4 regions of the Brevibacillus sp. HB2.2 genome follow, and region 3 is predicted to be linked to each of the others. Evidence: riboswitches for the same ligand, from Rfam matches in the RefSeq annotation. Region 3 holds a riboswitch; each other region holds the start of a gene.
The links. A riboswitch is a leader RNA that binds a small molecule or an ion and turns the genes downstream of it on or off. The one in region 3 is predicted to bind S-adenosylmethionine.

Region 1: it holds a riboswitch for S-adenosylmethionine, as region 3 does, so the genes downstream of both, mtnK (S-methyl-5-thioribose kinase) here and HP401_RS08285 (homoserine dehydrogenase) in region 3, are expected to answer to the same signal.
Region 2: it holds a riboswitch for S-adenosylmethionine, as region 3 does, so the genes downstream of both, HP401_RS04485 (sugar ABC transporter substrate-binding protein) here and HP401_RS08285 (homoserine dehydrogenase) in region 3, are expected to answer to the same signal.
Region 4: it holds a riboswitch for S-adenosylmethionine, as region 3 does, so the genes downstream of both, HP401_RS28065 (homocysteine synthase) here and HP401_RS08285 (homoserine dehydrogenase) in region 3, are expected to answer to the same signal.

The regions. Positions count from the first base shown of each region.
Region 1 covers NZ_JABSUV010000010.1:126,719-134,399, forward strand. Annotated here, with positions in the region: gene HP401_RS09710 (ABC transporter ATP-binding protein) at 1-1,303, opposite strand, end outside; gene HP401_RS09715 (ABC transporter ATP-binding protein) at 1,323-3,065, opposite strand; gene HP401_RS09720 (GNAT family N-acetyltransferase) at 3,201-3,776, opposite strand; gene mtnA (S-methyl-5-thioribose-1-phosphate isomerase) at 3,875-4,915, opposite strand; gene mtnK (S-methyl-5-thioribose kinase) at 4,912-6,141, opposite strand; SAM riboswitch class I at 6,275-6,420, opposite strand; gene HP401_RS09735 (anti-sigma factor) at 6,517-7,681, opposite strand, start outside.
Region 2 covers NZ_JABSUV010000004.1:184,650-192,330, reverse strand. Annotated here, with positions in the region: gene HP401_RS04505 (DUF2085 domain-containing protein) at 36-365, opposite strand; gene HP401_RS04500 (hypothetical protein) at 374-622, opposite strand; gene HP401_RS04495 (ABC transporter permease) at 888-1,886, opposite strand; gene HP401_RS04490 (sugar ABC transporter ATP-binding protein) at 1,888-3,378, opposite strand; gene HP401_RS04485 (sugar ABC transporter substrate-binding protein) at 3,472-4,494, opposite strand; SAM riboswitch class I at 4,591-4,710, opposite strand; gene HP401_RS04480 (ATP-binding protein) at 4,913-6,166, shown strand; partial or broken gene HP401_RS04475 (YetF domain-containing protein) at 6,231-6,389, opposite strand; gene HP401_RS04470 (hypothetical protein) at 6,449-7,681, opposite strand, start outside.
Region 3 covers NZ_JABSUV010000009.1:19,920-27,600, forward strand. Annotated here, with positions in the region: gene zwf (glucose-6-phosphate dehydrogenase) at 1-1,080, shown strand, start outside; gene HP401_RS08270 (Gfo/Idh/MocA family protein) at 1,104-2,093, shown strand; gene HP401_RS08275 (cyclase family protein) at 2,115-2,756, shown strand; gene HP401_RS08280 (DinB family protein) at 2,774-3,289, shown strand; cobalamin riboswitch at 3,323-3,528, shown strand; gene HP401_RS30145 (hypothetical protein) at 3,688-3,822, shown strand; SAM riboswitch class I at 3,917-4,023, shown strand; SAM riboswitch class I at 4,089-4,202, shown strand; gene HP401_RS08285 (homoserine dehydrogenase) at 4,289-5,554, shown strand; gene HP401_RS08290 (CapA family protein) at 5,568-6,737, opposite strand; gene HP401_RS08295 (VOC family protein) at 6,816-7,631, shown strand.
Region 4 covers NZ_JABSUV010000061.1:3,559-11,239, forward strand. Annotated here, with positions in the region: gene HP401_RS28050 (YqzG/YhdC family protein) at 1-119, shown strand, start outside; gene HP401_RS28055 (SCO family protein) at 116-769, opposite strand; gene HP401_RS28060 (rhodanese-like domain-containing protein) at 823-1,134, opposite strand; SAM riboswitch class I at 1,446-1,552, shown strand; gene HP401_RS28065 (homocysteine synthase) at 1,645-2,949, shown strand; gene HP401_RS28070 (ArsR/SmtB family transcription factor) at 3,104-4,153, shown strand; gene HP401_RS28075 (MFS transporter) at 4,150-5,376, shown strand; gene HP401_RS28080 (AAA family ATPase) at 5,425-6,363, shown strand; gene HP401_RS28085 (DUF58 domain-containing protein) at 6,368-7,558, shown strand; gene HP401_RS28090 (DUF4129 domain-containing protein) at 7,555-7,681, shown strand, end outside.

The sequences.
Region 1 (7,681 bases), on a different contig from region 3:
CCGGCAGCTCATCCATAATTTCAAAGACGCGTCCCGCCGAAATAGTCGCCTGCTGCATTTGCGACAACCGATTCATGATCATATTGATCGGTTCGAAAAAACGCCCCATATAATCGACAAATGCAAAAAGCGCACCGAAGGAAATCGCACTGTGGAAAGATGTAGAGCCGTAATACCAGACGATCAGGGTCAAGGAAATTTTCCAGATCAAATCTACCGCTGGGCGCAAAAGCAAAGATTCAAGATTGATTTCTTTCATCCGCACCTTGAAGTAGTCTTCGCTTACATCAGCAAACTCCTTTTGTACACCTTTCTCCCGACGAAAAGCCTGCACAATCGTCATGTTCTGGATCATTTCATTGATCGTTGTGTTCATATCACCGAGCTTCGCGCGAATCACTGCATAGTAGCGAGAGCTGTACCTTTGATACACGTAGACTAACAGTACGAGCACTGGCACTGTCAAAAAGCAGAAGAGGGCGAGCTCAGGCTGCAAGAGGTAGAGTGCGATCAAGATTCCAATCAAATAAAGACCGTTCTGTACAAATGTGGCGAGCACACTTACATACAGCTCACGGATGGCTTCTGTATCATTGCTCACACGGGAGACAAGCGCACCTACTGGCGTTTTGTCAAAAAAGGCAACCGGGAGCTTTTGCAAATGGATAAACAGCTTCATCCGCATTTGCTGAATGATGCGCTGTGCGATTTTTTGTAGCCACAAAATCTGGACGTAATTGAATCCAGCTGAGAGCAAAATCAGTGCCCCATAACCTACGGACAGCCAGACAATAGGCAGAACATCCCCTTGGTACATCCCCTTGACTTCCTCTGCGGTTAGCCGAATCCCTGTGGAGGACATCTTTTGACCTGATGGATCCTTCGTTGTTACCTCGAAGAGTTCCCTGCCGTTTTCTGGCGCAATCGGGGTGAATTTCTTCTCCGTATTTGGATTCACCTTGCCAGAAACCAAGTAATAAGTCGTGCCTTCTGTCAGCACAGTTACTTCTTTTTGATTGCTCCTGTCCAAAGCAAGTCCTGTCTTTGCAGCGACATCTTCACGAATATAGTTCGTACCGTTTACTGAGGCGACTTGCCCCGCTGCTTGTGGTGGCACTTCGTCCAGCTGATACCAAGGCTTTTGGATCGCCAGGATGTGATTATCAATCATGACCTTGGCTAAAAAAGGCCCCGCTAGCTCTGCACTCGTTCCCAGCAAGAGCAGGAACAATGCGCCTAGTATTTGCTTTTGAAATGGCCTGGCGTACTCGGTCAAACGCCCCCATACATTTTGTTTGCTCATGAAACGTTTTCCCCCTCTCTCAACCAGCCACATCCTGCTCCATTTGCTGACGACGGTACTGCTCTGCATACCAGCCGTTGCGCTGCATCAGCTCGTCATGTGTCCCCCGCTCGACGATCTGCCCCTCATCTAGCACGAGAATCAGTTGAGCGTGCTGTACGGCAGAGAGACGATGAGCAGTAATAATGGTCGTTTTATCCGCGCGCTCCTGTCGCAGATGACGAAGGATACTCTCCTCCGTCCGCGCATCCACTGCCGATAGTGAATCGTCGAGAATCAGAATCCCCGCATCCATCAAAAGAGCGCGTGCGATGGAAATGCGCTGTTTTTGCCCCCCAGAGAGGGTGACCCCCTTCTCCCCAACCATGGTTTGCAAGCCCTCTCTGAATTGGGCCAAATCTCTCTTCATCTCCGCAAGCTCCAGCGCATGCATCACTTCCTCGGTCGTCGCTTGTGGTTTCCCGAATGCAACATTTTCGGCAATCGTCCGTGAGAACAGCAAATGCTCCTGGGGCACATAGCCGATTTTTTCCCGCAGCGTATCGAACGCGAGTCCTTCAATTGGGATGCCCCCGATAAACAGGACTTGTTCCTTCATCTGATATTGATGCAACAAGGCACGGCACAACGTCGACTTGCCGCTTCCCGTCCTCCCGACAATCCCAAGCGTCTCTCCTTCACCCAAACGAAACGAGATGTCGGTGAGTGCTGGCTTGTCAGTGCCCGGATACGTAAAGGAAAAATGGCGTGCTTCTACGGTATTGGCGATTTGGCTCGTGACTGGATTCGCTGCCTCCGTCACATCTGGCTGCTCCACCATTAGCTCTGTAAAACGTTTGTGGGAGGCACCACCACGTTGCAACACATTAACCAGCCAACCAAAAGCGAACATCGGCCAAATTAAAAGTCCCAGGTACAAATTGAACGCAACCAAATCCCCTAAGGAGATAGCGCTAGTGAACACCAAATACGTGCCATAGCCCAGCCCGATCAAAAAGCTGAAGCCAATAATAATCGCGATCGTCGGCTCGAACAAGGCGTCGATCCGCGAAACGCTCACATTTCGCTCCAACGTTTTTTCACTCACCCGGCGATATGCCTCGATATCGGCCTTTTCCTGAACAAATGCTCTCAATACCCGAACGCCCGATACGGATTGTTGAACATGATCATTCATCTCTCCGAAGGCTTCCTGTGCCAAGTAAAAGCGATCATGCAGCAACTTTCCATAGTACGCCGTTGACCAAGCCAAAAACGGCATCGGGATCAGCGCAGCCAGCGTCAGCTTCCAATCAATCGCGGTCACCATGACGCCTAGCGTTAACACGGTCATGAACAACGCATCGACAAGCGTAAGCACCCCTGTACTCGCCGTTTGTTCAATGGCGGGAATGTCGTTGGTAGCCACGGCCATCAGATCACCACTGCGCTTGCGATGAAAAAACGACGGGGTCATTCTGGTCAAATGGGCAAACAGTCGCTCACGTAGCGTTCTTTCCAGAATCAAGGCTCCCCCATTTAACAAGTACCGCCAAAGAAACCGCAACCCATACAAGCTCACACCCAATACGAGCAAGATGACCACTGTTTGCGTCAAGTCAGCGTCCGTCAGGGAACTGTTGCGAATCGAATCGACCGTATCCCCGATTAATTTCGGCGGCCATAGCATGAGAACATCGATGACAAACAGCACAGAGATTCCAATGACGTATCGCTTCCAATAGGCACGAAAAAACCAAGATAATTGCCGAAGTGTCTGCATGTAAATCACCTCTATTTATTTAGACCTAACAGCACGACTAAAAAAGGGCTTGCGAATCACGCGCAGCCCTCTTGATCTGTCTTCACCATCGTAATTTACAGAATTTTCATTGTCAATCAATGCATACAGTTCAATCTAAGATTTTTTATCGGTTTTCCAGTCAAGCCATTCCTCTTTTAGCAGGCTGTAAGTGGCATGATCCACGTAATGATCGTAAAGGAATTCATTCCGGCGAAGTATCCCTTCCAGTTGAAACCCTAATCGTTCCGGGATCGATCTGCTCTTGTAGTTTTCCGTAGCAGCCTGAATCGTTACTTTTTCCAAATCCCATGATCCAAAGATTAACACGTCCAAGTAGGTCGCCACTGCTTCTGTCATCAGGCCCTTTCCCTGAAATTGCGCACCCAGCCAATAGCCAATGGACGTCTTTTTGTTGATCCAATCCACTGTATGTACGCCGACTGTACCAGCCAGACGTCCTTGGTACCAAATACCGTAGTGGATGCCGCGATTATCGTTGTACTGATGAATCGTCGCTTGGATGAATTGGCGAGAATCCTCTACCTTCTTCGTATAATTCAGCCACGGCAGCCATTCCATAAGATTCTCCCGGTTCGAATCCGTAAGCAAAAATAACTGCTCAGCATCGGCTAATTCTAATTGCTTCAAGTACGTATCTTCATTGATTGCTATCTGTTGGATCGTTTGCATACGAATCTCCCCTTTTCTTGGATATTTTACTAGAAAACGCCAAAATGAGCAAAAAGCGCCCGCCAGCAACAATAGGCGAACGCATATAAAAATGTCTTTTATTTTTTGCTATTGCCGATCTCTTCCGGCTTGAAAATGCCTGTCTCGGTAACGATCGCTGTAATGTACTTCGCAGGCGTTACATCGAACGCAGGATTGTACACCTTGATATCGTCTGGAGCTACCTGTTTGCCCAAGCCATGGGTAATTTCCTCGGCTGGACGCTCTTCAATCGGAATATCTGCGCCTGTCGGTGTGTCCAAATCGACGGAGGACAAAGGAGCTGCCACGTAAAAAGGAATGCCGTGAGCTTTTGCCAATACCGCTACCCCATAGGTACCGATTTTGTTGGCGACATCGCCGTTCGCTGCTACGCGGTCTGTCCCCACGATGACAGCCTCTACTTTTCCTTGGGACATGACCATCGCCGCCATGTTGTCGCAGATCAGCGTCACATCAATTCCTGCTTGCTGCAATTCGAATGCAGTAAGACGAGCGCCTTGAAGAACAGGACGGGTTTCATCCGCGTACACCTTCAGGTTCCAACCGCGTTCCTTTGCCAAATAAAAGGGAGCAGTAGCCGTGCCGTACGCTGCTGTAGCCAATGCCCCTGGGTTACAGTGCGTGAGAATTCCCATACCATCATGCAACAGAGTGAGCAGATGCTCCCCGATGGTTCGGCATACTTCAGCGTCTTCCTTTTGAATCGCCAATGCTTCATCGAGTACTGCCGCCTTCAACTCGGCAATCGACGCACCGCTTGCTTTTTCAACACGAGCCTTGATGCGATCCAACGCCCAGAACAGATTCACCGCTGTCGGACGGGAAGAGCCCAGGTAGTCTGCCTGCTGGTTCAATTCCTGCCAAAACTCGTCGTAGTTACTCGCTTCACTTCCACGAATGCCCAGGTAGAGCCCGTAAGCTGCCGCCATGCCAATGGCTGGTGCGCCACGTACTTCCAAGCGTCGGATGGAACCCCATACTTGCTCGGAGGTGGTCAAGTTCAAATAAATCGTTTCTACTGGCAGACGCGTCTGGTCAAGCAAGACCAATGCGTCATTCTCCCACTTTACAGGTGCCAATTGAGTGCTGGTTGTCATACTGCTGTAGCCTCCTGGTAGTAGCGTTCAGTTATTGTGCGTACGATGTCCGTGATATCTGTCGATTCCTCGATGCCGCCGCGACCGAGAATCAGCGCTTCTCCAATCGAGAGAGCCAGACGCTCTGCTTCTGCGCGAGTCTGGTCGTCTTCGATGGCATTCAGGTCCGCTACGCCTGCCAAGCCAATGACACGACGCAAGATTTTGCATCCGGCATAGCCTGCTGTATCCTGAATCAGGCGCTTCACGTAGCTTTGCCACAGTCCTTCGACATGGGCGCTGCGCTCTTTGGCGTGCTTGTGCCAGAGTTGAACGAATTGTGAAACGAATTCATTCCAGACATCCTCGACTGTTTCCAGTAAGTATTCGCGGTATGCTTCCCGTTCTCCTTGATCTTTTTGCAGACCGTGCTGTCCTGCGTAGTTGAGCAGCAGATTGGCAATAATCGCTCCAATGTCAAAGCCGATTGGGCCGTAGTAAGCGAACTCTGGATCGATTGCCTTTAGGCTGTTTTCCGTGATGAAAATACTTCCAGTATGCAAGTCACCATGCAGCAGCGCCTCCGATCGCGTAAGGAAATCGTATTTCAGCTTGGCGATTTCCAGCTTCAGCGGCCTGTTGTTCCAGATCGCCTCGACTTCGCGGCGGATCAACGGGTTGAAGTCGTTGGTAGGCGCATTTTCATACGGATCGGTAAAGACGAGATCTTCTGTTATTTTGCATAATTCTGGATTTATGAATGTTCCGACTAGCGTTTTTTTATCGTATGGATGTGCGCCCAGATCGGATGTGAAGAATAACGTTTGCGCGAGAAAACGGCCAATCTGCTTCGCAAATAGCGGATACCGCTTTCCTTCGATCAACCCTTTGCGCATGATGATATGGTCCCCAACGTTTTCCATGACGGTCAACGCAAGTTCCCCATCGAAATGATACACCTGTGGCACCAGGTCTGGAACGTATTTGTGCTGAATCCGGAGTGCCTCGCTCTCGATGCGAGCCCGATCAATCGTAAGCGGCCAAGATTCCCCCACAACGCGGGCAAAAGGCAGTGCTTGCTTGACAATGACGCTCTTACCGGTTGCTGGCTCTTGAATGTCAAAAACCAGATTGAGGTTGCCATCCCCGATTTCTCGGCTGGTCAGCTCTGCTCCTTCGCTAAAAAGACCCGGTATTCCTTTTACGTACTCCACTGCTTCCTGTTCAGTCAATGCGCGATATGCCATGATTCCAAAACTCCCCTCTACTTATTTTTCCTCTATCTCTACTTGTTTTGTTTGTGTCATGAGAGCAAAAAAGACCTCTTTTCCCGAAGAAAAGAGGTCGCTGTCGTCACGTGTAAGAACCGTGTTGATGTCCCCCTTATCTTCCAGACCACTTTTGTTTCTGCAGGAATTAGCACCGTGCATGTCGCCTGTTAATCAGTCGCTTTCTCGCGTCTAAATGGCGTCATGTCGGTTGCCGGGTATCATCGGGCCAGTCCCTCCACCTTCTCTGGATAAGGTATCCAAAACGTATTCGGTTTTTGATTTAGTTTGAATCATACAACCAACGCTTCCACGATGTCAACACCCTTTTGTGCAAAAATTCGCACCTTGCTATCAGTAGCTGTATTGTGTTCCGGATGCCGCAGGTCGCTCCCAATTCCACCAGTCTACCTTGCCTAAAAACGCTGCTGTTATCGACTTTTCTGCCTTGAGCTTCAGCAGTTCTTTCGTAGGTCCGGTGAGGACGGCTCCGTAAATGCGAACCCCGTATTTCTGTATGTGACTGTATCGCTCTGCAATCTGTATATCTCTGCCAGGGAGTAAGGATTTTCCGATATCACGAGCCAGTTCCTCTTGCTCTGACAAATAACTCATCTCCTCCAGATAGTTTGCGATTACTCTGTCCCCAGCCCCTTTTTTATATACACCACCGTAATCCATTTCTCGCTGGGCAAATCCCCACACTTCCCCGGAACCAAAAAGCACATCTCCGCTTTCAGCTTGCTTGAGCTCTACCCCTGTATCTATTGCAAGCCAGACTGTATCTTGACCTGAAGAGGTAACATGGCGGGTAACCAGCTTATAATACTCCTCGTACGTCAGAAAGTGGTCAAAGGATATCGCAAGCTGCGAAACCGTTCCTTCGGGCAGCTTCTCCATTGTCGTCCAGGCAGCTGAGGTGAGAGACATGGTATCCTCCGTTTCCTCCTCTGCCGGATAACGGAAAAACAACTTTTGCTCCCTGACCCCGTTCGTCCATTGCGGCTTGGCATTCACATTCCACAGCACATTCGTACTCTCAAAACGACCCGCATTTTTTTCCTCTCCCCCAACCCGCTCGCTTAGTTCCATGCTGATGTTTCCGTACAGCAATCCGACCTGTGAACCACTCCCCCCCACTCTCACACCTGGCTGAGTAAAATTGACCATCGACTTTGCAACGCGGAACAGATCTTCATGCATCAGCGATCCCACCCAGCCATTCAGAATCAGCAACACAACTCCGGCCAGAAAGGGAAGCCCTATGGTGAATCCTGCGTTGGACAACCGATTTTTCCATTTCCCCCGGCGAACAATGGCACGCTGTTTTTCAGCTGACAGTGTTTCAGACTGTTTGGTTTTCGCGTTGTCCTCTTCTGTTTCTTCCCCCAACAAAAGCCTTTCCAACCGCTGTGCGTACTCTTCGTCAGCGGCTATTTCTTCCTCGAATTGTTTCGAATCCTCTGCCGTCATTTCTCCACGCAAATAAGCAAGCAACCTTTGCTCGCGATGATTCTCA
Region 2 (7,681 bases), on a different contig from region 3:
ACCCCAGAAGCACCCTCTGTGACCCTTATCTAGCTTCACCCCAGTCTCTCTACCAAAAACCAAACAACATTCGAAATGAGCAAAGACTGTCCGATTCCAAAACTGAATCCTGTGAAAAAACGCAGCTTGTTATTGCTTGTTCGCCACTTCCAATGTTGGGTAAAGCCATCAATCAGCATGGGCAATAAAAGCAGTCCAATCAAATAGTAAGAGGTCACGATATGCATTCCTGCAAAAACAGGCGCCGGCAGGTATCCAACTAGGATCGAAACACACCTGGCACATAGGGGCATTTTCTTACCACCGATAGAAAAGGAACGATCTGCTCGTCGATGACAGGGAATCCACTGCGTATTGATCATCATCAGCTCCCTCAATCTGGCTTGCAATCGCAATCTGGTGTATCACAATCCGGACAATCAACGGGAAGATAGCTGCAATCTGGCGAACCATTTTTACGCTTTTTCCGGTTTGTCGAATAATAGAGGATCATGCTAATGAAAACGAGAAGACCAAGTATGAGCAAGACTCCTCCTGTCACATAATCCCCTTGATACAGAAATACGCCTCCCGCAATCCATGCGATCATGCAAAGCGTTAATCCAACAAAAAACAGATACACCCTCTCCCTTCTTTTCTTTCTACGGGAAAGAGTATCTGCAGTTTCAACTGTGCGTTACGTTCGGGCGTGAAGTCATCGACCCTGCTGATTTGTTATAGTGTCCACATATTTATACCGCTCTGTACGTGCGGATGTAAGCCGATAAAAACAACATCCCTTCTCTTTATTTGAAATTGCTTTCGCATTTGTCTCACTTGCGTAAGAACAATACTTAGCTTCAAAAAAGAGAAGGGAATAGTAGGAAGATGAGAAGAACGTTTCTATTCTAAGCGTTTCGTTTTCTCCGCAATTGATAATAGGTCACAGCCAGTGCAAGCGCCAAAACCGTCCCCTTAATAATATCGTACGCGTAATACGGCAGATTGAGCATCGTCATGCCGTTGAGCAGCACCCCGATCAGAATGGCGCCCACAAATGTACCAAAAACGTTTGGCTTTCCTGCACCGAATACGGAGAAGCCTACAAAAGCAGCCGCGACTGCATCCATCAGCATGGAGCCGCCGCTACTCACCTGCCCGGTACCGATTCGCGCTGCCAAGAGCATCCCGCCCAAGCCCGCAAAAAGAGCAGAAAGCACATAAGCCAAGGTACGATAGCGATTCACAGGAATCCCCGACAGACGGGCTGCTTCCAAATTACCACCTGTCATGTACAGCATCCGCCCTTGTCTCGTATAGGTCAGGTACACATGCGTGATCGCGACAAGTAAAAAGGTCAGGATAACCGGAACAGGAACGGAGAGAATTTCTCCTTGGCCCAGCCACAAGAACCATTCCTGGAATTTTCCCGGAGCCTGCGAGCCGTCCTGCATCGGCATGTTTGCGTAGATCGAGTAGCCTTGGGAATACGTCATATGAATGCCGTTGACGATGTAGAGCATCGCCAGAGTAGCCAGCAAATCAGGAATGCGGATTTTCACGACCAGAAAAGCGTTGACCAGCCCGACGAGCAAGCTGAGTGCAATGGGAACAACCAAAGTCGTGAAGACTCCTTGTTCGTACCAAACCATCATCGAAGCAGAAACGACCGTGGTCAATGAAACCGTCGATCCTACAGACAAATCAAAGCCTCCGACAATCAGCGAGAACGTAACGCCTATCGCGACAAATGTCACAATCGAGATGGAGCGAAGAATGTCCGTCAGGTTGTCGTACGTGAAGAAATACGGGTTGGTCAGACTGAATAACAACATGACAATGACGATGACTGCAACCGTTCCGTATTTGTAAACAAAATCAAACAAGCTAAACTTTTTATCTGCCACGTTACTCACCTCCGCTTGCGTAGTACATAATCAGCTCTTGTGTTGCTTCCTCGCGACTCAATTCCTTCACGATCTTGCCCTCGAACATGACGAGAATCCGGTCTGCGATCCCGATGACCTCCTGAAACTCACAGGAGAAATACAGGACGCCCTTTTTCTGCTCGGCAAGATTTCCGATCAGGCGGTAAATATCGCTTTTCGCGCCAATATCCACCCCTTTTGTCGGCTCGTCAAACATAAAGAGGTGAGCGTTTGTATCCAGCCATTTCCCTATCGCGACTTTTTGCTGGTTTCCGCCGCTGAGAAAACCGACCAGCTGCTTGATGTCGGCTGTTTTTACACCAAGGCGCTGCACCAGCTCTCTTGCGTTAGCCGCTTCCGCCCCTCTTTTGATAAAACCGAGCCAGGACTTCTTTTTCAACGAGGCGACAGACAGGTTGTTCTGCACGGACTCCTCTACGAAAATCCCTTCTTTGCGCCTCTCCTCCGGGACGAGAACGATTCCGGCATCGACGGCGTCTTTTGGCGAGCGCAGTTGGATACGTGTTCCATGCAATCGAACAGCTCCAGCCTTTGCCTCATCCGCACCGAAGAGCAATCGAGCGAGCTCAGTCTTCCCTGCCCCAACCAGACCGACGACACCCACGATTTCTCCCTCGCGAACCTGCAAGTCGACTCCGTGTACCTTGCCGCCAGCCACACCAGACGCCTCAAAAAACGTTTCGCCAATCGGCACAGCAAGCTTCGGGAACTCCTCGTCGAAGCTTTTGCCCAGCATGTTCGCAATCACTTCGTCCATATTGGTCTTCGCCGTCTCTGTGGTCACAACATGCTGTCCATCGCGCATGATGGTGATCCGGTCACAGATTTCAAAGATTTCCGGCAGGCGATGGGAGATATAAATGATCCCGACTCCAGCTTTTTTCAACTGCGCAATGATTTGAAACAGCCGTTCGCTCTCCTTCGTGCTCAACGGCGCTGTCGGTTCATCGAAAATGACGTACTTTGCCTTTTGAACGGTCGCCCGTGCAATCAAAATCAATTGCTTTTCCGACAGCGTACATTCTTCGACGAGCATCCTCACCGGAATGGAAAAGCCGAAGTTTTTTAAAATCTGCTCCGTTTCGTTGTACAAGCTCTGCCAGTTGATCAGCCCCTTGGTTTTCGCCTGGACGAGCTGGTCCGCCAGTATGTTTTCGGCGACACTCAAATACGGGATCAAGGCGGTGTCTACTTCCTGATATACACATTGAATGCCCTGTGCTTTGGCGTCCTGCGGAGATTGAATCGACACGGCCTGTCCATCGATGGTGATCGTACCGCCATCTGCCTGATACGCTCCCGTGAGAATTTTCATCAGGGTACTCTTTCCCGCACCATTGGCTCCGAGCAGTGCGTGAACCTCTCCTGCGCGCACCTCAAAATCGACGGATCGCAGGGCAGGAACCCCAGAAAACTGCTTCTCCATCCCTTTCATCTGCAATGTGGACATTTTTCACACCTCCTGTTAACCTGCGTGTTCCCACCTCTATAAGGAAAAATCCCGTTGACGGATACAGCTCAACGGGAAAAGCCAATTTGGTTCTTACTTGCCCCACTCTTGTACGTATTGGGACAGGTCGCCCATCGTTACTTTTTTATCCTTCGGCAGGTCTTCTTGTTTCACCAGCACTGGGTTCAGCTTCACGTTGTCTGGCACTTGCTCGCCTTTGATTTTTTGGAACACGGTTTGGGCATGGATGCGTCCGATATTGGATGGGTCTACCGCTGCCGTCGCTGCCCACGGAGAGTTTTCTGCCTGGATCATTTGCAGATCCTCATCGCTCAAATCGATGGAGTATACTTTGATTTCCGTACGTCCTGCTTGTTGGATGGCACGTGTCGCCCCTTTGGCAAATTCATCCCAAGCTGCCCATACTGCTGTGATGTCGCCTTTATTCGGATACTTTTTCAAGATCGCTTCCATCTGCGTTTGTGTATCGAGAGCCGTATTGTTGGTAGCAGAACCGAATGCCGCAATTTCTTTCAAGTCCGGGTATTTCTTCTGGAAAGCTTCGTACGTCACTTGGCGTTTTTCCATTGGCGCAAAGCCAGCTACCCAAACTTTTACGATGTTGCCTTTGCCGTTTGTATCTGCCGCCAGCTTTTCCAGGCTCAGCTCTGCCAACTTGTTGTCATCCTGCGCCACAACTGGCACACCCGGAATGTTGATGTCTGTATCAAACAGGACAACCGGGATTTTTTTATCCACGGCCTTTTGCGTGCCCTGCTGCAACGCTTCTGCCGTACCATGGTCGATCAGAATGCCATCAAACCTTTGGTTCACAGCAGCATCGAGGTTGGACGCCATTTTTGCCAGATCAGTATCTGCGTTGAATACGGTCAACTCGCCCCCGTTTTTCTCCACCTCTTTCTTCACGCCATTGATGTATTGAGCGGAGAACGTCCCTACGTTTTGGCGCATGATCAGTGCGATTCTCTTTGCCTTCTCTCCGGAAGCACCGCCGTTTGTGCTGCCGGTTCCTGTTGTTGCCCCACTGCCGCATGCCGTCACGAGAACAGAAGCTACCAAAACAAGTGATGTGATCAGACCGAGTTTCTTTTTCATTGAGATGCTCCCCCTTTTTTCTTTTACAAAACTTTTGAGAAAAGCAAAAAATCCTCTTTCACAGAGAAAGAGGACAAAAATCGACAAGATTCTCGCCTCTTATCTGTCAGGTATTCTACCTGTTGGAGTTAGCACCTTGGCTCGAAAGAACGGATTCTCTCGTGCTAGGTTGCCGGGCTTCATAGGGCCATTCCCTCAGCCTTCTCTTGATAAGAGTAGTTTCTATTTTCAAAACGTTTGTATAAGTATATACAGAATATAATCTGGCAATTACCTATCTGTCAACTAGGTTTACCGAAAGAATTTTCTTGATAAATATTCCAGTTTCTTCTGTAACATCAAGAGGGATTTTGTTGTGTCTTGTCGAATTATCGTAGATTGATACAAGCCTAGCAAATATTTGCGATGGGGATGCTACATGAGTCTATTAAAAGAAGTTATTCTTCAATGGTTTTTCGCCATTATCCCGTTTGTGTTTTTCAACATTTATTACCGTGACAAAATGAGGAACTACAGCCGTTCCTTTATTGCCATCACCAGCTCAGCCTGCATGTTTCTCGCGATGACCTTCGCCCCAAGTGTCACGAATGGCATGTTTTTTGATATCCGACATGTCATCATATTTTTCGGACTAGTTTATGGCGGAATCGAGATTGCCTTGCTCCTTCTGATTGAAGCCTTGGTTTATCGGTACTACCTTGGTGGCGAAGGAACATGGGTTGCCTTGCTGATCCTTACAGTCAATTTTGTCTTGTCACTCTTTTTGTATCGACACTACAAAGCCAGTTATCGGAAAACACTGTATCTTTTTATGACGAGTGCGATTTTTTCTACGGTTGCTTTAGGGACTACTTATTACTTTTTTCCCACGTATGTAACCCAACACCTCGTTTACTACACCATAGCGATTCCTATTCAAAACTTTTTCGGCCTCTGGTTATTAATGTCGCTTTTCAGCAAATGCGTTTCGGATAAGGAGCTGTTTATCCGCCACGCGCAAAACGAAAAAATCCAGACGATGAGCCATGTTGCTGCATCGCTTGCACACGAGGTTCGCAATCCGCTGACAGCAGTCAAAGGCTTTTTGAAATTAATACAGGAATGTCCGGAAAATTTGGTAAAAGTCGATCAATACATTCGCATCAGTCTCGATGAAGTTCAACGCACAGAAGCCATTTTGACCGAGTACCTTGCGATTTCCAAGCCGCTCAAGGAACGACATGAGATCATTAATCTTAGCGAGCATTTGCATGCCATCCGCGAGGTGATGCTCCCCTTTGCCAATATGCATAACGTGGAGCTTACGCTGCAAGACTTTGAGAGACCTGTGACGATCAAGGCCAATCCAGACGAGTTCAAGCAAGTGTTGGTGAATTTCATCAAAAATGCGATCGAGGCGTGCTCGGATATTTCGGACGGAAAAGTCTCCCTGGACTTGCTCATCGAGCGAAACAAAGCCCTGTTGGTCATCAAGGATAACGGTGTCGGCATGGATGCAGGACAGATTAGCCGTCTCGGAACGATTTACTTTTCTACGAAAACAACTGGGACCGGCCTTGGATTGACGTATTCCTATCATGTCATTCATGCGATTGGCGGAACGGTCAATGTATCAAGTAAACCACGAGTAGGAACCAAGTTCACCATTATGCTCCCGTATAAGGCACAGTGACTTCATGCAATTTTGCAGAGGGACTGTGCCTTTTTCCATTCGGTCGCTAATGATGCAACGGGGGTATAGCCAAATCAATCTCTGCCAGGTCAAAAATATCTTTTTCTCGAAGCATTTGGAGGACATTATCGAGCGAGTAGCGGATTTTTTTCAAGTTTTTGATGTGAAAAGCCCCGTTGTGGAAAATGACGGTCGGTTCAAATGTAACCATTCTGCCAAACCAATTTCTGGGAAGGCATTATGCAAAACAAAACACCAGGAGTTTCCCCCTGGTGTCTATCATTATTGGAGTGGCAGCCATTCTCCCGTAATGGCATCCACATCCCCATTGTTTTTCAGTATTTCTGCCGAATAGACCAAGACTGGTTGCTCTTGAATCTTATTGTAATTGTTATCAAGCGGGAAGACATAGCGAGGACTGAGCGGATGATGTTGGAGATAAACCTGCGCCGCCTCTTCTGGTGAAATCACTTTGGCTACATCTGCGAAGCCCTCCTGCTCATGCGGGAATGTCAATTTCACCCCGATAATTTCTCCTGTCTGCCCGTCGATCGTGACCTTATAATACTGATCCGGCACCATTACGCCGTTTATTTCTCGGACAAATTTCAATTCAACCTGTCTGCCCATCACATACACTTGCTCCTGCATACGAACCGTCTTCACCCGTGAATCCAAATACGGCTCTAAAAACAAGATCGCTCTCTCCTGCAATTCTGCGATAGTAAGTGTCGGATCACCTTCTCGTAGCTCAGGATAAGAGATCTTGAACGCTGCTGCCCGATTGTTGACGGTAGTCAGCTGCATGAATCGCTCACCTTTTTTGGCCTGGTATTCTCGTTCGTTGTCTCCCAGCATATATTCGGGCACATTACTCGCCGTAAATGTGAAGCCCTCCACCTTCTGGCCGAAGAACTCCATGGCAGCCGCAGCCTCTTTTGCCGATGCAACCATTGTCTTCTTGCCTCCGGGCTTGACGGCAATGCTGTCGCGAAACGACTCCCCACGCCACAAGGTCGTTTTCACTTCCTTGCCAGTACGAGCGTCGAGATACCCGGAGAAGCTCTCCTTGTAGCGAAGAACGTAGTCCACGCCCTTCTTCCCAACTCTCTCATACGTCAGCTGCATGACTTCTGCAAGTCCGCTCTCTGTTTTCTTCGGAGAAGGCCTCTCAGCTATTGGAGGAAACTGCCCAGCGTCCAGATTCATTCCGGTTGAATCCCCTGAATTGATATAACGAATATGCCCGACATCGCTCATACCAATCACATAGTTATCTCCTTCTACCTGCACGTCATTCACATAGCGTTGCAAGCGGACGGCTTCATGCGAAACGGTATCTGTTCCCTCTTGCCCCTCTACTTGTTCGATCCGATACTGTTCCAGATTTTTGCCCAGGAACGGTTCCATAAATGCCTTCGCCTGTTGCTCTAATCTCTCCTTGGAAAGCGTTCCTACGACTTTCTCTTGCCCTGGAATCTTCTCCGGATCGAATCCGAGCAAGAGCCCGCTTTT
Region 3 (7,681 bases):
ACAGGCTGGAAGCGTCTGATCATTGAAAAACCGTTTGGGCATGATTTGCAATCCGCGAAAGAATTGAATGAAAAGCTGGGAAAAGCATTTTCAGAAGAAGAAATATATCGCATTGACCATTACTTGGGGAAACCGATGGTGCAAAACCTCGAAGCTCTCGAATTCGCGAACCCGGTTTTCCAGGCTCTCTGGAACAATCAATACATCGCCAACGTACAAATTACGGCGAATGAAACGGTCGGTGTCGAGGACCGGGCTGGATATTACGAGCCAGCCGGAGCACTGCGGGACATGCTCCAAAATCACATGCTGCAAATGCTGATGATTATCGCCATGCAGCTTCCGAAGCGAATCACATCTGCTCATATCCGCGAAGAAAAACGCAAGGTGATGGCAGCCGTGCGCCCGATGAAGAAAGAAGAAGTCGGGACCCACGTGATTCGCGGTCAGTATAGCGCAGGACATATTCAAGGAACGCCTGTAGCTCGCTACAGGGACGAGCCTGGTGTCGATCCCGTTTCCATGACAGAAACGTATATTGCCACGCGTGTCTGGATTGATGACCCGTTTTGGGAAGGGGTACCTTTTTATATTCGCACGGGAAAAAGACTGCAAGAGAAATCAACCAGGATCGTCATTGAGTTCAAAAATCCGCACGAAAAGCTATATCAAGAGCAAAATGAAACGCCATCGCCTAATTTGTTGATCATCAGTGTGAATCCAAATGAAGGTATTGCTTTGCAGGTAAATAGTAAGAATCCGACAAATAGCGGTAAGATTGAGCCGGTGACGGTAGATTTCAGTTCAGGGACAAAAGACGTGCCAGAAGCGTACGAGCTGCTCTTGTTCGATGCACTCCGAGGGGATTCCACTTACTTTGCGCATTGGGATGAGGTCCGGCTGTCGTGGGAGTGGGTGACACCGATTTTGGAAGCCTTCGCTGAAAATTTGGTGCCGCTCTTTACGTACGAAGCAGGCTCATTCGGACCAAAGGCCGCAGAGCAATTGCTTGCAGCAGACGGATTCGTGTGGTGGCTGGATAAGGTCGAAGAACGACTGCCAGTCACTGCAACGAGATAGAAAAAGAAAAGGGAGCGGATGAGATGCGATTTGGCGTAATCGGAACGAACTGGATCACCGAGGAATTTATCCAGGCTGGTCAAGAAGTAGAAGGATTTTCTCTTCAGGCTGTTTATTCACGTACCATCGAACGCGCCAAAGAAATCGCGGACAAGTACCATGCTCCATTCGCCTATAGCAGCCTAGAAGAAATGGTTACAAGCAAAAATATCGACGCGGTCTATATTGCAAGCCCCAACTCCTGCCACGCGGAACAAGCGATCCAGTGCATGGAAGCGGGGCTGCACGTATTGTGTGAAAAACCCCTGGCTTCTAATGCGATTGAGGTAGAAGAAATGATCGAGGCAGCGAAAAGAAATGACGTGCTGCTCATGGAAGCTGTCAAATCTACACTGTTGCCGAATTTTTTTGCGATACAAGACAACCTGCACAAGCTGGGAAAAGTACGACGTTATATTGCTAGCAATTGCCAATATTCTTCGCGCTATGACGCCTACCGCGAAGGGAAGGTTTTACGTGCTTTTGATCCTGCTTTTTCAAACGGAGCCTTGATGGACATTGGTATTTATTGTCTTTATCCGTTACTCATCCTTTTTGGCAAACCAGACGTGATCAAAGCAGAAGGAATCGTGCTTGATTCTGGAGTGGACGGAGAAGGCAGTATGTTGTTGAAGTATCGAGAGATGGATGCCATCATTAGCTTCTCGAAAATTACGACCTCCTATCAGCCAGCAGAAATTCAAGGGGAGGACGCAACGATGGTGATCGATCGAATCAACCATCTCAAAGAAGTGGACATTCGTTACAGGGACGGTCGAACCGAGCAAGTAGCAAGGCCGCAGACCCCGAAGACCATGCATTATGAAATAAGAGAATTCCTACACTTGGCGAAGATCGGGGCCAGACAATCTGCAACGAATTCGCATGAAGTTTCCAAAATGGCCATGCAGGTCATGGATGAAGCGAGAAGGCAGATGGGGATTGTTTTTCCAGCGGATCGAAAAAAACAGTAGGCAAAAGGGAGGGCGTTTGGGATGAAAATGTATGATGTGACCGCCACCGTGTACGAAGGAATGACGGTGTATAAAAACAAGCCTGAAAAGCAGCCGAAAATACGTACCGCTACCAACGGTTATGTAACAGAATCGAGAATCGACATGGACCTCCACACGGGTACCCATGTGGATGCTCCCCTGCACATGGTCAATGCTGGTGATACATTTGAGAGTATTTCCTTGGAGAAGCTAGTGGGCAAGTGTAAAGTTCTTGATCTCACAGCGGTCGAGGACAGGATCACTCGCGCTGACTTGGAGAGCTTCGATCTTGAGCGAGGAGATTTTGTCCTGTTTAAAACGAAAAACTCTTTTGAAGAGGCGTTCTCCTTTGAATTTATCTTTCTGTCTGAAGAAGGGGCGGAATATGTAAGTGAGTTGGGGGTTCGTGGCATTGGTACCGATGCACTTGGAATCGAACGCAGCCAGGAAGGTCACCCCACACATAAAAAATTGTTTGCGGCGGGAGTCATTGTCGTGGAAGGCTTGCGGCTAGCAGAGGTCCCGCCAGGCGAGTATTTTCTGGTAGCTGCACCACTCAAGCTGGTTGGCACAGATGCAGCCCCGGCAAGGGTCCTATTGTTTGAAGGTTTACATAGTAACTTGTCTATTGAAACTGAATGACGAGGAGTGGGAAACATATGCTCAGACGACCAGAGCGCGATGAATACGCTGCTTATTTTGACTATTACATGGGTCTTGTACCGGAGGGGGAGTTCCAAACGATCCTCACGCAGCAAGGAGAGAGGATCGTCGCGTTATTTTCGTCCCTTGCCCCCGAGCAAATTGATTATCGGTATGCGCCAGGCAAATGGACGGTTAAAGAGGTGTTGGGTCATCTCATCGATGCAGAACGCATCATGAGCTACCGCTTGCTGAGAATCGCAAGAGGAGATCAGACACCCCTCGTCGGATTTGATGAGAATGCTTTTGTTGAACACGGGTGTTTTCAGCTAAGAGACCTGTCTGATTTACTGGAAGAGTATAAGGCTGTCCGTGCTTCCACCATCGCTTTGGTGCGAGGGATCTCTCCAGAAGCGTGGTTGCGTACAGGACTTGCCAACGGAAACAAGCTATCTGCAAGGACATTGGCCTATGTGATTGCTGGACATGAAGCTCATCACACTCGCATTTTGAAAGAGCGGTATTTGGGGTAAGGTAAAATCTGAAGGTAGCAGTGAAAATAGACAATTTCATAGGTGGAAACAGGTTCCTTAGGGCGTAACCAACTCGCCACAAGGATAATAGGGAAGCTCGGTGCAAATCCGACACGGTCCCGCCACTGTAAGAGGGGAGTCAGCGTCCAACAAGCCACTGGTCTATCAAAATAGACGGGGAAGGCGACGCTAGGCGATGAACCCATAGTCAGGAGACCTGCCTGTTTCGACAACACTGATAGACCTACGGGAGATAGGGAGGTGTTAGAGATGGCTTGCGAAAAACAGCGAGTGGACATGTATGCCCCTCCTTTTCTGGCATTTTCTAACGATCATTACGGTCGAGCGGAAAATGCTCTTTTTATTTTGGGCAGAATAATAGAAAAGGAGGGCGAGCAATGATGCAACTTTTTATTTGCCAATGGTGCGGATATGTTGTGGAAAAAGAGCAGCTTGAGGAATGCCAGGAGGGCGTGTTTCATTGTGCTTGCTGCAGTATGGAAGAGGTAGAAAGCCTGTTCACCCACAAATGAAATCCTTGCCAAATCAGCTTGCAATCAGAAAAGAAAGAATTTTGTTGACGCTTGCCTTGGAATTTCTTAGAATAAAGCTCAACAGCATAAATGGTTCTTATCCAGAGAGGTGGAGGGTCTGGCCCGATGAAGCCCGGCAACCGTTGCATATTGCAACAAGGTGCCAATTCCTGCGAGACGTTTCGTCTCGAAAGATAAGAAGCGGGTTACTCTATTAGTAGATCAACCTTCTTCTTAGCGAAGAAGGTTTTTTTAATTTCATATTTTCTTTATCCAGAGAGGTGGAGGGACTGGCCCGATGAAGCCCGGCAACCGTCACGTATATTTTGTGACAAGGTGCCAATTCCTGCAGGACATATACGTGTCCTGGGAGATAAGGAGGGGGAGCATTAGCTGCTATCAAGCCTTCTTCTTATCGAAGATGGCTTTTCTTTTTATCTAAAATTCGGAGTATGGGGTGGTCAGGATGAGTGCAGAAGTAGTACGTGTGGGATTATTGGGATTGGGGACAGTGGGTGGGGGCGTAATCAAAACGATCCGTTCACAACAGGAGAAGCTGGCTTCTCGTCTGGGAAAACGAATTGAGATCGTCAAGGCATTGGTGCGTGACTCGGAAAAAGAGCGGGCGGTTCATGTCGACCCGGCTTTACTGACGACAGATTTTGAGGATGTATTGAGAAGCGATGTGGATATTGTGGTGGAGGTCATGGGCGGTGTAGAACCTACCTATGACTACGTACGTGCTTTGATCGAAAAGGGCTGCCATGTGGTAACCGCCAACAAAGAACTCCTGGCGAAAAAAGGAACAGAGCTAGTCGATTTGGCAAATCAGCATCAAGTGCATCTTGCCTATGAAGCGAGTGTGGCTGGGGGTATCCCGATCTTGAGTGTGCTCCGGCAGTTCCTGCGTACGAACGATATCCAAGGCGTTCGCGGTATTCTCAACGGAACAACGAACTTCATTTTGACGAAAATGGAAGCAGAGCAGCTCTCCTACCAGGAGGTGCTCAAGCAAGCACAGGAGCTGGGCTATGCGGAAGCAGACCCTCGTTCGGATGTAGAAGGCTTTGATGCTATGTACAAATTGTATATCCTGGCACAGCTTGTTTATGGGGAATCGCTGCCTTTAGCGGATGTTGTTCGCAAAGGAATTGCAGATTTGTCTGCAGGTCACATTCGGATTGCAAGCGACTTAGGGTACCGGATTAAGCTGATCGCGCAGGCTTATCAAGCCGAAAAAGGCATTCGCCTATCTGTTGAACCAACCATGCTTCCGCTGAGCCATCCGTTGGCGCAAATCCACGATGCGTTTAATGCTGTCCAGCTATCCGGCAACATCGTGGGAGACTTGTTGTTTACAGGAAGAGGGGCAGGAGAGCTCCCAACAGCAAGTGCAGTCGTGGAGGATTTGGCCTATTTATTGACACAGCCATTCACACCGCATCCTACCTGGAAAGAAAAAACGGCTGACAAAGCTGGAGGCACGGTGGATTCGGCAGAACACGTCCTATGTTATCTGGAGGGCTCATGTCATACTGCGACGCCAGATCGTGTCTTGCATTTCCTTCAGCAGGCAGGAGTGAACGTGCATAAACTAAAAGTTCAATTCGATTTGGGGGGCGTCTTGCGCGCAGGGTTGATTGTGACGGGAATCAGTGAACAGCATGAGTCCTTATTGAAAAATGATTTTGGCTTAGAAGTGCGCTGCTTCCCTATTCTTGAATCTGCGTAAACGGCTTCTTTTATCAGGGAGCAGTCTCCACTGCCTTTACACGTGGCTGCACACGCCCGTCACTTTGTATGTCGACATGCTCAGAAATGGATTCAATGCGCTTTAATAGGGCAGCTCCGTTGCTTTCATTCATGGGTACAGCCTGTCCCAATTCTGCATGATAGGGAAGCATCGTCAGCTCACAATCACCACTTTTGGAGCAGTTTGCTTGCAGGACCATTGTTTCCCAAGTCTTGGGTTCGTTTGATCGTGTGAAAATGAAATTGCCAAGACTATACGCAATCCATTTGTCGTTGTATCGTTCAAAGCCTTGCAGTACGTGGGGATGACCGCCGACAACCAAATCTGCACCAGCATCGATGTAGGCACGAGACAGCTCCTTTTGATGATCGACAGGATAATCGGAGCGTTCTTTGCCCCAGTGTGCAATCACCACCACGAGATCCGCTTGGCTGTTCGCATCCTGAATCGCTTTCACTGCTAGTGTAGGATCATAGGAAGCGGCCATACCTGGTTGGGAATTCCCTGCAAACCAGCTCGTTTCGGGAATGACCCTGCTGAAGCCGAGAATCGCAATCTTGATGCCGTTCTTTTCTAGGAAAACAGGTGAATAGGCGCGGCTGGCATCCTTACCGGCACCGACGTATTTTATTCGGTTTTCGTCTAAAGCGTCAAAGGTATCCAGCAATCCCGGAATGCCTTGGTCCATGGAGTGGTTATTGGCCAGATTCACCACATCAATTCCAGCGTTTTTCATGGCAGGAACAGCAAGTGGCGATGATTTGTAAACATACTCCTTGTTTTGAGCAGCAACACCTGTGGCGGTAATCGGCGTCTCCAAATTGGCAATGGTGATATCATCTTGCAAAAAGAGCGAGCTTACATGTTTGTATGGGTAGTCATAGCTGTTTGCAAGTAAGGTTTTCTCAACGTTTCCTGACATCATAATGTCACCGACAAAGGTGAGCTGCACGGAAGACTTTTGGTTCGCGGTATTATCAGGAGCAGGCTGGGTGTTCGGGTTGGCATGTTCTCTATCCATGGCAGTTTGGAATAGGTAGTAGGTTCCGACGACGAAGATGGCCAACACGCTAAAGAGGAGCGTGTTCTTTCCCACACGTGCCCATTTTCTGCGTGAGCGCTTGCGCCGAGCATGTATCCGGCTTGATCTGTTCTCGTTCATTTTTCCCCCTTGTCTTTCTATCCTTACATAAATGAATTTTGATATCCTATAAGTAATACGAAAAAGGGGAGAAAAAAGGTGCAATTAACTTTTGATCATTTGGTTCATTTTGTACATCGGACTCCTCAGGAAGCAGCAGAGCAATTTTGCCAAGCGGGTTTTCATGCGGTAGCTGGAGGGCGTCATGCGTCTTGGGGGACATGGAATAGCCTTAGTTATTTCGGGCTTTCCTATGTTGAGTTTTTGGCGGTTGAACACCCTGAGCTTGCTCGACAATCAGAGAATCCGCTCATACGTCAAAGCATCGAAGATGAGGCAAAGGGAGAAGGATTTGGCCAGATTGCGCTTCGGACCAACGAGATGGATGCGTGGGCAGAGCGCTTGCGAAGCCAAGGCTTGCAGGTTACGGGACCTGTTGCGGGAAGTCGTACACGTGAGGATGGCACGACGCTTCGATGGCGGATGTTGTTCCTCGAAGATGCTGAGAGTACTCTTCTCCCACCCTTTCTCATTGAATGGTCGCAAACCGATGCAGAGAGAAGAGAGGATTTGACTAACCGCGGCATCATTGGCGCACATCCGAATGGTGCTGCCCAACTCAAGTCTGTAGGGTATGCCGTGACGGATCTGGAAGAAGCAACAGCATGTTGGCAAAGCTGGTTTGGGTGGGAGAAGAGCGAAGTATTCCACGATAAAGAACTGGGGGCTATCTGCCAAGCGTTTGAACTTCCGGGTGGAAATGTAGTACTTTGCCAACCGACTGAGGAGGGAATGGCGCAGACTGCATGGAAAAAACGCGGGCAAAGACCGTTTTTTGCGAGGCTGACAGGAGGGGGCAAGGATAGCGAGTATAAGATTGGTGGAGGATCTTACTTTCTAGCAGAGCTGGAATAGTTATTTAGAACCAGGGGTGGTATGAATGAAGTTGACACCACCCCTTGTAG
Region 4 (7,681 bases), on a different contig from region 3:
AAGAGACGTTTAAGCTCTTGCTTCAAGAAAGCAATCGCAGGTGGGCGTTACTCGTTCATATTGAATTCGTGAATCAAACAGAAGAGGTCGTAAACATCTTCTATGAGGAGACCCGCTAGTCAGCGAGCTGTACCATCTCTTTCATCATGACTTCCAGTTCCATGTTAGCTGCCATCCCGTACGCGCGACGCATGTTTCCCTCTCCATCCACAAGGAACATGCGAGCCGTGTGGGAATAAGAACCATCTGGCTCCTTAATGACCATCAGACCAAAATCCTTCGTTACTTTCTCTACAGCCTGAGCGTCCCCACGCAGGAACTTCCAGCCACTCTGATCTGCCTTGAACTTGGCTGCATACTCCTGCAAGACTTCCGGTGTATCGTTATCAGGGTCAAAGGAAATGGAAACAAACTCCACTTTGTCTCCGAACAGTCCCTTTTCCTTCAACTGATCTTGCAGCTTGGCCATGTTAAACGTAGTCGCCGGACAAATATCCGGGCACTTGGTAAACATAAACTCTACCAGTCGTACCTTGCCAGCACTTGAATGAAATGTATAGGTTGTTCCGTCACTGTTGTCTAAGGTGAAGTCTGCAATCGGCTTCAATACCTCGATCTTCTCTTTTGTCATGTAATTATAACCAAATACTCCGACGATAGCTAAAATGATAATACCAGCTAACACAGGAAACCAATGTTTCTTCATTGCAGATTCCTGCTGCAATTGTGCTCCTTCACTCATCGGTTGCTTCCTCCCTGCTTGTCCCATGTGTGATGCCTCCTGATTACACACGGGAGGCATTCACACTGTTTCTATCTCGTTTATTGTTCCACTTCACCTGGCCATGCGAGCATGCCGCCAACCATATTCGCCACGTCATACCCTTGTGCACTCAAATACTCTGTAGCTGTATTGCTTCTGGCACCACTGCGGCAAACCATCACAATCGGAATGTTCTTATCCAGCTCATCGATACGATGTGGCAAAAAGCCAAGTGGGATCAGCTTTGCCTCTTTAATGTGACCTGCATTCCACTCATCCACTTCACGTACATCAATGACTTGCAGTTCCTCTTTGGCTTCCAGCTTTTCCAACAGCTCTTGTGGTGTCATTTCCTTTACTCCATGGCTCATCGCTATTTATCCTCCTATATGTACGATCAGATCAGTTGTAACCACCTCCATGATATCACACGCTTTTTTACTTTTCTAACGCGAGGAGCACTTGGCTTCACCCTGCATTGATGCTCCCTATTTTCTACCATTATCTCCTATTTCGCTGCGGCAGTAGCCACACGGGATGTGAACAGCTTGAGACAAAACCGTTACAAATTAATGGCATGAGTAAGCCACCTTCATTCATATATACATAAAAACCTCCCTGATAACTGTATATTCCACATTGACAGCACGGATTTATTTTCATACAATTACGACAACAATTATTTTCATCAAGAGCGGTGGAGGGACAGGCCCTACGAAGCCCGGCAACCAGCAGACTAGCTGCATGGTGCCAATTCCTGCAGAATCCAGTGATTCTGAGAGATGAACACAAGCCCGTGCATGATCGGAGCCTTCTTCTTCTCAGGAGAATGCTCCGTTTTTTTATTCGCTGATTCCCTTATAGTAAAAGGAGAGATGGACATGTCCGATCAACAACAATGGAAGCCAGAAACACTTGCGGTACACGGTGGGCAGGAGGTTGACCCTGTAACAGGCTCACGTGCTGTTCCGATCTATCAGACGACCTCCTATGTTTTCCGCGATACGGAGCAGGCAGCCAACCTGTTTGGCCTAAAAGAGTTTGGGAACATCTATACACGCATCATGAATCCCACACAGGATGTATTCGAGAAGCGTGTTGCTCTGCTCGAAGGTGGTGTTGGTGCACTCGCGACCGCATCCGGGCAGGCTGCCATTACATTCGCCATCTTAAATATTGCACATGCGGGTGACGAGATTGTCGCTTCCAGCAGCCTCTACGGCGGTACCTACAACCTGTTCGCCCACACTCTTCCCCGCCTCGGTATCAAGGTTCATTTTGCAGATCAATCCAATCCAGAAAATTTCCGGGCCTATATCAATGAAAAGACAAAAGCCGTGTTTTGCGAGACAATCGGCAACCCGCGTATTGATGTCGCTGATATCGAGGCGATCGCCAATATCGCTCACGAGAATGGTGTGCCGTTGATCGTGGACAACACCTTTGCGACTCCGATTTTGTGCCGTCCTTTTGAGCACGGGGCTGATATCGTCGTGCACTCCACCACCAAATTCATCGGCGGCCACGGAACAGCAATTGGCGGTATCATCGTAGACTCAGGAAAATTCGACTGGAACAACGGAAAATTCCCAGGTCTGACTACTCCAGATCCAAGCTACCATGGCGTCGTCTATACAGAAGCAGTCGGTCCGCTTGCCTATATTATCAAGGCACGTGTCCAGCTCCAGCGCGATATCGGAGCAGCAGTCGCTCCGATTAACTCCTTCTTGTTCCTGCAAGGATTAGAAACTCTGCATCTGCGCATCGAGCGGCATAGCCAGAACGCCTTGGCAGTAGCCCAGTTTCTCGCCAATCACTCTGCCGTAGAGTGGGTGAGTTATCCGGGATTGGAGTCAGACTCCCAGCGTGAATTGGCCCAAAAATATTTGCCAAAAGGTGCTGGCGCGATCCTGACCTTTGGCATTCGCGGTGGCGTTGAGGCAGGAAAAACATTAATCGAGTCAGTGAAGCTGTTCTCCCATCTCGCAAATGTCGGAGATTCCAAGTCACTTATCATTCATCCAGCGAGCACAACACATCAGCAGATGACAGAAGAGGAGCAGGCAGCAGCCGGAGTGACCCCGGGACTTATACGTCTCTCAGTCGGCACAGAAGCGATCGACGATATCCTCGCTGATCTGGAGCAAGCACTACAGCGTGCGTTGCAATTATCCACGGTCGGCTAACTATATCTTTACAGAAAGAAGAATCACATGATCTCTTTGGCTAGAGATTTGTGATTCTTCTTTTCCTTTTCTCATTTCGTTCGAAAAATATTGAATTTAAAATTCGTATTTTATAAAATACATAATTATGTACAAATTCTGGAAGGATGATCACATGAAGATTTTGAACATTGGCAGTGAACGAACAACCTATCGGGTTGAGCTCTCGTATTCTCCTTTATTCGAAGCTGCCTTGGGAATCGCTGCCGCTACCTACGACCAATTGCATCACACGATGGAGCACCCTCCTGCCTACTGGCATCAACTGTTGGACGAGCTATCACCTTCTGTACGGCAAGAGGTCGAATATGCGAAGAAGCACAACACGTGGAAGACGCTTTTGCAACTACTTGATCTTTGCCCTTTCGCTGATCTGGATTCCTTTCTCTCGTATGTCAGAGAGCTCTCAATCGAACAACTCCGATACGAAGCCCTTCCTTATCTCGGTGAAAATAGGCAGGAAGCACGGCGGAAGGCTGCACAAGGAAGCAAGGATGATTGCGCCGCTTTGCAGGAAGCGTGCAGCGCACATCTCTTTTTTGAATCGTATATCGAACATATTACTTCCGTTGATGGAGAAGTGCTGCGGGGCCATATTCTCGGATTGATGGAAGGCTGGTATACCACTCACATCAAGCCACATGAGGAAAAAATCGTTCGCATGCTAGAACGGGATTGGTCGCAAAAACAAAGCAAGCTAGGAAAGCTCAACCCCGAAGCCTTTGTGGAGTATACGACGGGATCTAGCTACCTCCCAGAGCCTGCCGTGACACGCGTACTGCTGATTCCGCAAGCGATCTACCGCCCGTGGACCGTACAGGCCGATGCTGTCGGTACGAAGATTTTTTATTACCCTGTTGCCGACGAAAATTTGCACGATGCTGTAGATCCTTATCAGCCACCCCCATCACTGGTGCAAGCCTTAAAAGCACTCGGAGATGAGCACAGGCTACGCATGGTCAAAATGCTCGCGGAAAAAGACCTGAGCCTGCAAGAGATAACCGATCAACTCTCAATGGCGAAATCGACAGTACACCATCACCTATCCATGCTGCGGTCTGCCCATCTAGTTGAAACAGCAGGCTCCCGTTACAGACTCCGCCGTCATACGCTGGACAAGCTACCCCTGTTATGGGATGAATTCCTGGACAGGAGCACCCCATGAGCCAAACCGCTGTACAAGCCTCTGTCTGGCAGCAGCGTTCTTATCGCTGGATTGTTTTCGGTCAGCTCATTTCAGAACTCGGCGCCTCACTCGGTACCCTCGCCAATAGCTGGTTAATCTATCAGGCAACAGGCTCACAAGGTGCGGTCGGACAGATGTGGCTGCTGTATTTCGTGCCGTCGCTCGCCATTCAGTTGGTAGCCGGACCGTACATCGACCGATTCGACAAGAAGCGTGTCATGCTTTTTTCTCAATGGATGCGAGCGGCTGTCTTTTGTTTGTCCTTTGCGGTCATTACTTCCGGGACAGAATCGCTCTGGCCGCTGTATTTTACAGCCTTAATCAACGGTCTCGTTCAACCGCTGTATGTGCCAGCCAGCCAGTCGCTCCTCCCTGCTCTGGTCAAAAGAGAGCAGCTCCTCCAAGCCAATGCCTATTTGGATAGTGTCCTGCGCATTGCCTTGATTACAGGTCCGCCATTGGCTGGGATTCTCGTGGCGAGTATCGGCGGTGAGTCTGTACTCGCATTGGTCGCGATCAGCTATGCGCTCAGCGGTTTCTTTCTGGTTCTTTGTCCACTCGCCCCAGCGGATACCGCCAACAAGAAGCAGTCGTGGTACGTCATGTTTAAGGCTGGTCTTGCGGTTTTTTGGCAGAAGCCCCTTCTACTCTGGCTCGGTCTGTACTCGGCTCTCGTCCAATTTGCTGTCGGAGTCACACTTGTGCTAAACCTGCCTTTTGTAGCCGGCGAGCTGCAAGGCACCTCGTTTTATGTAGGCTTGTTTTTGGCTGGCTATCCGTTGGGATATTTCTTCGGCTCATTGCTCGTGCCTCGCTTCCGTAGCAGCCTTGGACAGCCCCTGATCATGTTGGGGTCACTGGTACTAGGAGGCTTGAGCTTTGTTGCAATAGGCTTTACCCATGACATCTGGCTTGCCATCACCATCGAACTACTGGCTGGTCTGTTTGCTCCCTTTTTCCAGGTACACAGCACAAGCCTGTATCAGCTTCACGTTCCTTCCGAGCTAATGGGGCGTGTACTGTCTGTCCGCTTGCTCATCGTGCGTGCGACGATGCCCGTCGGTATTTGGCTAGGCGGACAGCTAAGCGATCAGGTAGGGATTCGCCCTCTTTACATCTCTGTAGGGGCCGTCATCGTGCTCGCTGCGCTTACGGGATTATTATTTCGAAAATTTGTAACTAACAGGATATTCCATATATAATAAAAATCGTATGACTCCGCAATTTTGAATGAGAAAAGGAGAATTTTCATGATACATCCGACATTGGATAACCTTCAGCATGCTATCAGTAGCGTCATCGTGGGCAAGGAAAGTCAGATCCGTCTATTGGTAACGGCCTTGCTTGCCCGTGGTCACGTACTGCTGGAGGACTTGCCCGGAATGGGAAAAACCGTGCTTGCCAAAACATTGGCGCAAGCGATTGGCGGCTCTTACAACCGCCTACAATTCACCGCGGATCTGCTGCCATCCGATGTCGTCGGTCTTCACGTATTCAATCAACGAGCAAGTGAATTCGAACTACGAAAGGGACCTGTTTTTGCGGATGTCTTGCTCGCAGATGAAATCAACCGGGCCACTCCCAGGACTCAATCCGGGCTGCTGGAATGCATGGAGGAACGCCAGGTTACGATTGAAGGCGTCACCTTGCCACTCCCATCAACCATGCTGGTCATCGCTACCCAAAATCCGATTGAATCGGAAGGGACCTATCCGCTGCCGGAAGCACAGTTGGACCGCTTCCTTTTCAAGCTGTCTCTTGGCTACGGTACACGAGAGGATGCGAAGGAAATTTTGCGGAGATTTCGCACCGGCTCCCCATTAGAGGCGGTCGAGCCGGTCATCACTGTCGACCAAATTGCGGCTCTGCAACGCGAGGTAACGACTGTTCACGTCAGCCAACCGGTGGAAGACTATATCATCGACCTGACGGAAGCGACTCGCCAGCATCGCTCGGTTGAGGTGGGCATCAGTCCACGCGCCTTGCTCGCCCTGCTGCGATCCGCCCAAGCTTACGCGTTCGTTTCTGGTCGTACTTATGTCTTGCCGGATGATGTAAAAGTGGTGTTCCCAAGTCTGGCAGCTCACCGCATCCGCCTGTCCATGGAAGCAGAGCTGCACGTGACGGAGCAGGAAGTCGTGGAACAAATCTTGACCAGCGTCCCCGCTCCCGTCGAAGAAAGCGTGTAGCGCGATGATCACCAAGCAAACCTTTCACGTAATCGGTTTTGTCTTACTGCTCTTCGCCGTTTTTTCCGGGCATTGGTTTTTCTTTCTGTTTGGGGGCTTTTTCTTTTTTCTCCCCGCTGCACAAGACTGGTGGGCCAAGTCCATGTCCAAATGGGTGTCGCTCGAATGGTCCAGTGATCAAACCCGCGTCCTGTCAGGGACACCCGTGCACATTACAGTTCGCCTGCACAATCGTTCGTGGTTGCCTTTGCCTGCTACCTGGCTTCGCTTCACACTGCCGGAGCATGTTTCAGTGGAAGGTGCAGACGAGGTGCGAATCCTCAATCATCGGACGAGCGTTCGCCTGCGATTTGATCTACCGATGCGGCAAAGTGCCACACGCACCTTGACTCTCATCCCAAACAAACGAGGCACAGTCTGGCTGACGGATGTGCAATCTGAGACATTGCCATTATTGGGCGAGGAGCCTACCGCCATGACACTGTCGGTTTCCTTTTCCTTGCTGGTCTATCCGCTGCCTCTTGCGCTTTCTCCCGTCGTACTTGCTGAATCGGAGCCGGACGGGAATCGGCTTTCTCGTCAGCGCCAACAGGATGATGTCACTTTTCAGCGTGGTATTCGGTCGTACATGCCAGGCGACCGTTTCAAGCACATCCATTGGAAGGCAACCGCCAAAACAGGCTCGCTCGAGACGCGTCTTTTCGAGTTTACAGCCCACCCAAACTGGCGAATCGTCGGGCATATCCTGCCCTCCTATGAACCCATGATGCAGAAGTATAACGATATCACCAATGAACGGACGATCTCCTGTCTTGCGGCTTTAGCTGGCCTGTGCAGGAGAAAATCAGTCGGATACGAGCTGTACCTCACCGTGAAGCAACGAGGACGTGAGCATTTTCATTTGGCTGCGGGAAGTGGCAAGGCACACCACATACACGTCATGACCCAGCTGGCGCAAATCCACCATTTTGTGACAACGCCACTGGCGCCTGTTCTTCGCCGGTTAGAGGGAGCACATGGGAAGGAAGCTATTCTCATTGTGACACCACGAATGGACCCATCCGTACAAGCCTCTGCAGAGCGCCTTATTCAATGCGGTCATCAGGTTGCGGTACTGGACGTTTCTTCTGACCCTGTCATCATCCAGCGCTTCCAGCATGCTCGCCTGAAAAAAAGGAGCGTGATGATGGGATGACACTCTCGTTGATAGGCCGCTGGACGCTCGCGTTTTGGCTGGAGGCCATGCTGACGGGCGTTTTCCTGGTATTGTTTGGGTATATGACAGCAGGCTTTGGTCAACTGCTCACGTTTTGCCTAG